2 linked regions of the Neobacillus sp. PS2-9 genome follow. The protein of the gene in region 2 interacts with the protein of the main gene of each other region in a pairwise test. Links are inferred from orthologs where the notes say so. Each region holds a gene or a part of one and is shown on either strand. Other genes may lie near its edges. The genes, in order: topA and RCG25_RS04405.

The links.
Region 1: the proteins of RCG25_RS04405 (region 2) and topA interact in binary tests that used the Escherichia coli proteins (3 or more experiments, as listed by UniProt). The link is inferred for Neobacillus sp. PS2-9 from one-to-one orthologs.

Annotation. Positions count from the first base shown.
Region 1 is NZ_CP133269.1:3,572,187-3,575,501, forward strand. What follows is about bases 324-3,303. They hold topA (type I DNA topoisomerase), read right to left. Parts: upstream 2,863-3,303; coding sequence 784-2,862; downstream 324-783. Other genes in these bases: trmFO (FADH(2)-oxidizing methylenetetrahydrofolate--tRNA-(uracil(54)-C(5))-methyltransferase TrmFO), read right to left, coding at 324-609; dprA (DNA-processing protein DprA), read right to left, coding at 3,196-3,303. In the rest of the region: more of trmFO, read right to left, coding at 1-323; more of dprA, read right to left, coding at 3,304-3,315. UniProt on the Escherichia coli protein: Releases the supercoiling and torsional tension of DNA, which is introduced during the DNA replication and transcription, by transiently cleaving and rejoining one strand of the DNA duplex.
Region 2 is NZ_CP133269.1:908,734-911,826, reverse strand. The notes cover bases 180-2,937. They hold RCG25_RS04405 (YigZ family protein), read left to right. Parts: upstream 180-1,118; coding sequence 1,119-1,757; downstream 1,758-2,937. Other genes in these bases: RCG25_RS04400 (glycosyltransferase family 4 protein), read right to left, coding at 1,852-2,916; RCG25_RS04410 (sensor histidine kinase), read right to left, coding at 180-839. Outside these bases: more of RCG25_RS04410, read right to left, coding at 1-179; RCG25_RS04395 (bifunctional 2',3'-cyclic-nucleotide 2'-phosphodiesterase/3'-nucleotidase), read right to left, coding at 3,085-3,093.

The sequences.
Region 1 (3,315 bases), 2.7 Mb from region 2 along the record:
ATAAAAGCGATTAAACTCTTCTTCCGTCATAGGACAATTAAGATAGGCCGCTTCACCCTTATCATAGCGTGACTTCAAGTAAACCTTGTCCATGTCAATGCTTTCTTTTTCAAGAATAGGGGCTGCTGCATCATAAAAATAAAGATATTCCTCACCCGTAAGGTTCTTTAACTCTGCAGAAAGGTCTGCACTCGTTAGAGGACCAGTAGCAATAACCGTTGGACCTTCAGGTATTTTGGTTACCTCTTCATTTACTACCGTTACATTTTCATGATTCTTGACTAACTCCGTTACCTTAGCAGCAAATTCATGACGATCAACCGCTAAAGCTCCACCAGCTGGAACGGAACAAGCATCTGCTGCTGCCATGATGACAGAGTCTAGCTTTCGCATTTCTTCTTTAAGCACACCAACTGCATTGGTTAATGTATTTGCTCGCAGTGAATTACTACAAACCAATTCAGCAAATTTATCTGTATGGTGGGCAGGAGTCTGTTTCACAGGACGCATTTCGTAAAGACGAACCTTTACACCACGTTTAGCTATTTGCCATGCTGCTTCACTTCCTGCTAAGCCAGCACCGACAACATTTATTGTTACATCCTTCATCAATATACCTCCTGATGTACTTCCTATTACATTTATACCCAATTTTTAAAGAGAAATAGCATATACAATTAGCTTTCCCTTATTTAAGTCCATCTTGCATTGTACTATACGAATTAAAAACAAAAAAGTTTTTTATTTCACAAATAAAAAAAAGAGCGGAGACTTCCCACCCTTTTAACTCTGTTGCTCTTCCTTATAGTCACATTCCGTACATTGTACCTGTACACCTTTTTTTAATTTCTTTTCTACAAGCAAGCCCTCACATTTTGGACAAGGTCTTGGTAGCGGCTTATCCCAAGAGATGAATTCACATTCTGGGTATCTGGTACAACCGTAAAAAAGTCTCTTTTTCTTACTCTTTCGTTCAACAACCTGACCTTCCTTACAACTAGGACAAGTCATACCAATTTCTTTTACTATTGGTTTGGTGTTTCGACAATCTGGAAAATTACTGCATGCCATAAATTTTCCATAGCGTCCCATTTTAAACACCATTGGGTTTCCACAGTTTTCACAGTCTTCGCCTGCAGGCTCATCTTTGATTTCTACTGACTGCATTTCTTTTTCGGCTATTACTAAATGCGTTTCAAAGTCCTGGTAAAACTCATCAATAATTTGAACCCAACGAACTTTACCATCTTCAACATTATCTAACCCTTGTTCCATCTTAGCAGTAAATTCGACATTTAGAATATCAGGGAAAAACTCAACCATTAACTCATGAACAATTTCACCAAGTTCCGTTGGCACAAATCGTTTATTGTCCAAGGCAACATAGCCGCGCTTTTGAATCGTATCAAGTGTAGGTGCATAAGTAGACGGGCGGCCAATACCCAGTTCTTCAAGTGTTTTCACCAATCTTGCCTCAGTGTATCTTGGTGGTGGCTGTGTGAAATGTTGCTTAGGTTCGATGTCCTTTTTAAAGACTTCATCCCCTTCTTTTAAATCCGGTAGCATTTTATCTGGGCCATCTACCTGATCATCTGATCCTTCAACATACACCTTCATGAAACCTGGAAACTTGACCTTTGAGCCAGTTGCACGGAAAATTACATCTCCATTTTGCAAATCTACACTCATCGTATCCATTACTGCCTGTGCCATTTGGCTTGCTAAGAAGCGCTCCCAAATTAATTTATAGAGGCGGAATTGATCTCGAGAAAGAAATTCCTTCATGCTGTTCGGATCCCTTAATGTACTTGTCGGACGAACAGCTTCGTGGGCATCTTGAGCATTCGACTGTTTTTTCTCTTTTCTTTGCTCTTCTTTTAAAAAGCTTTCACCAAACTCAGCTTTTATATAATTAGCTGCTTCTGTTTGAGCCACTTCGGAAATTCTCGTTGAATCTGTTCTCATATAGGTAATGAGTCCAACTGTTCCTTCTTTCCCAAGCTCAATACCTTCGTACAGCTGCTGTGCAAGCATCATGGTTTTCTTCGCACGAAAATTAAGTTTCCTCGCTGCCTCTTGTTGCAAAGAAGAAGTAATGAAAGGTGGCGCCGGATTTCTTCTTCTTTCTTTTTTAGTGACTGAGACAACTTTGAACTTGTTATCATCTAATTGCTTCAGTATCGTTTGAACATCCTGCTCTGAGGCTAACCCTGTTTTTTCTTTTCCAACTAGGGAATGAAATGCCGCACTAAAATGGTCTTTTCCCTTTAAAAATTCTCCTTCAATTGTCCAATATTCTTCAGGAGTAAACGCTTTAATTTCATTTTCCCTATCAATAATTAAGCGAACTGCAACTGATTGAACCCGTCCTGCACTCAATCCTTTTTTTACTTTCTTCCATAAAAGCGGGCTGATATTGTAGCCTACAAGCCGGTCTAAAATTCTTCGAGCCTGTTGTGCATCTACGAGGTCCGTATTAATTGGTCGTGGATGTTTAAAAGATTCCTTGATTGCTTCTTTTGTAATTTCATTAAAAACTACGCGGCAATCTGAATGAATATCTACGTCTAGACTATGAGCCAAATGCCATGCAATTGCTTCCCCTTCACGATCAGGGTCGGCTGCTAGATAAACTTTTTTTGCTTTTTTTGCTGCAGTTTTTAATTCTTTTAATACAGGACCCTTGCCACGGATTGTAATATATTTAGGTTCAAAGCCATTTTCAACATTGACCCCCATTTGGCTTCTTGGTAGGTCACGAACATGTCCCATAGATGCTTTTACTTTATATTTATTACCTAAATATCGTTCAATCGTTTTCGCTTTTGCAGGTGATTCTACAATTACTAGAAAGTCTGCCATCCAATATCCTCCTTAAGAGGGAAAGTGTGAAAGCGCCTTGAAAATGGCATATGCCTGTTTCTACGGTGCTTCTATTTGAGAAGTTTTCCTAAATTCGAGTAAAAACTAGAACCGGAGAAAATACTTTACAAAACTGCCCTATCCCAATAATGATCAATTTATAAGTTAATTTTAATAGTATTTTATGTTTAGCCATTTTTTCGAACTTCTGTTGGAAAATGTATAACATATTAGAAATTATTGCAACCTTTTTTAGCTAATTTCTCCATTTAGTCGAAAAAAACCTGCAAAAACACTACTTTTATTCCCAAAATTCCCTTTTAACCTAGAGTTTTATCTTATTTCCTCTAAAATATCCCCTGCACATGTCACAAGTTTTGCCCCTTGTTGGATTAGCTCGTTAGCCCCTGCTGAACATGGATTATAAATACTGCCAGGCAATGAAAATACATC
Region 2 (3,093 bases):
AGGCCCAAATTCACAAATGTTATTTTGGAATTCTTATGATATTCTTCGATTGTTTGTAGATATTTTCTGAGGGTAGGTACCAAACCTAAATCATCCAGTGCCATTGGACGTAGGTCATAAATAATCCTTCTCACCTCATATAGTGCTGAACGCACCATTTTTTTGAAGCTATTGACTTCAGAGAAAGCTTCATCTGGGCCTTTTTCGCGAAAGACTCGCTCAATTAAATCCGAGCGCATGATAACATTGGCAAGCATCTGTGCTGGACCGTCATGTATTTCCCGTGACAATCGCTTTCTCTCTTCCTCTTGCGCTTCAATTATTTTCAAACCGAAGTCTTGCTTTGCTTTAGCATCTTCTAATACTTCACCGACTTGTTTTAAGTCACTGGTTAAATAATTCATAACAACGGAAATTTGTGAAATAAGCTGATCAGCACGATCAATCGTATCAATTAATCCAATAAGTCTTCGTTCAAGATCATCTCTTTTATCAAGCAGTTGTTTTTTATACTGCCAGTTAATCGATAGATCCATTTGTAACTGATGTGCTTTTTCGTAGGCTTCACGAACCTCTTCCTCAGTATAGTGTTTAAAATTCATACTGACCTCTGAAAGAGTCAAACGTGCTTCTTTGACCTGTTCTTCCAACTGGTCTCCCTCTTCAATAAGCTTAACCATCATTTGCTTAATATTAGCTAATTCATTTGTCATGCTCTCATAGTCATGACGGCATTTCTCACCAATACGAAAAATATCACTTTTACTACAGGTGACGGTATCAATCATTTCTTCACGAATTTCATCAATCGATTTCATATCAATTTGCTTAATTTTCATCACATTCCTCCGGGATTTTTTCCCTTTAGGCCTTACGCTTTATTTAACAAACTTTAGAATAAACCAATAAAAAACTTTTCTAGAAACCTCAATATGAGTCTGAAAGTAGTATAATATTAATATTATTTTTACTGCTTTATTCCTATTAAACTATACTTTAATAAAATAGAAAAGTATTTCACCCACTAGGCCTATTATAACATTCGAACTTTACTACCATATTAAAGGTATATTACAGCAATATTTTATATTTTTTCTTTTAAGGAAAGGAGCCCTTACATGCTGTCTCGATATTATACTGTAAAAACATTAGGAGAACATGAAATCAACATTCAAAAGTCCCGTTTTATTGCACATATTAACAGAGCTGAAACGGAGTTGGAAGCACAGGATTTCATTCAGGCGATTAAGAAACAACATTGGAATGCTACACATAACTGTTCAGCCTATCTCATTGGTGAGCATGATCACATTCAAAAGGCTAATGATGATGGTGAGCCAAGTGGAACAGCAGGCGTACCTATTCTTGAAGTTTTGAAAAAAAGAAAGCTAAAAGACACCGTTGTTGTCATAACCCGCTATTTTGGTGGTATTAAATTAGGTGCAGGTGGCCTGATCCGTGCTTACGGAAAGGCGACATCCGAAGGCTTAGACGCAATTGGTATTGTCGAAAGAAGACTTTCACAGATTATCCATGTGAAAATTGACTACACCTGGCTAGGAAAAATTGAAAAGGAATTGCGTGCCTCCGAATTCACCATAAAAGAAATTCACTATTTGGATGTGGTTGAAGTTGAAACGTTCGTAGATGAAAGTCAGGTCCAAAACTTTATGGATTGGATGGTAGAACTAACGAACGGCCAATGCACATTAACTAAAGGTGATACAATTTATCTAGAAGAAGATTTCTCAAGGTAAAACAGGTATGTCTTACTGTGGATTATAGTAGGTCTTTAGAAAGAAGGCAATTGGGAAAAAAAACGAAAAGGGGCTCATTTTTGAGTCCCTTTTACTATGATCGACCTTTTGCCGTACTCATTTTTAATGTTCGAACCATATTTAGTAATGGACGATGGTCCTTTCCCATTAAACCAATTTTTTCAGCAATAATCTCAATAGTTAGGACGACAATCCCAATTAAGAAAAGAGCTCCACCAATTCTGGCCTGGGAGTAAATGACTGCGACAAGTCCAAAAAATGCAGCCATGGCATAAATTAGTAACACGGTCTGACGGTGGGAATAGCCCATTCTCAGCATGCAGTGATGAAGATGGGATTTATCAGGTGCTGATAATGGCTGTTTATTGATAATTCGCCGGATAATCGCAAATAAGGTATCGGATATGGGAACGCCCAGAATAATAACTGGAATAACAAAGGAAATAAAAGTTACATTCTTAAAACCCAATAGTGAAAGAACAGAGATAATGAAACCTAGAAAAAGAGCTCCTGTATCCCCCATAAAAATACTGGCAGGATGAAAATTGTAAATTAAAAAGCCTAGCGTGCTTGCGAGGACGATTGACCCCACTGCCACCACGTAAAAATTCCCTTGAATAATTGCCATTCCAGAAATGGTAATTAAGGCAATGGACGAAACCCCTGCTGCTAGCCCATCGAGTCCATCAATTAAGTTAATGGCATTCGTAATCCCAACAATCCAAAGGATCGTAAATGGAATACTTAAAAGCCCAAACTGAAGCTGACCACCAAATGGAAGGTTAATAAACACCATTTGCAAATCACCTAAAAACACAACCGAGCACGCCGCTGCTAATTGACCGAGAAGTTTATACTTTGCCGGTAATTCAAACAAATCATCACAAAAACCGGTAATTACGATGAACAGACAGCCGATGAAGATGCCAATTGAGTATGGGTTATCTGGTCTTAATAGGAAGATACCTACCATAAAACTAATAAATATAGCTAAGCCACCTAGCCTTGGCATAATCGACTGATGAACTTTCCGATGATTTGGACGATCTGTCGCGCCAATGCGAAAGGCGAGTTTTTTTATAAGTGGAGTAATAAGAATGGAGACAAAAAAACATACTATCAAGGTAAGATACAGCATTAAACATCCTCCTTGTTTTTCAGTTTGTCCATTATTAGCAAAACGAAAACAATTAAAGGATAGTAATAAACGGAAAAAATACAAATAAATTCAGAAAGCCATTTGAGTATATTTTTGCAAAAAAAGAGGCAATCCCCTAAGGAATTACCTCTTTCAGTGGTGCATAGATTACTTAAT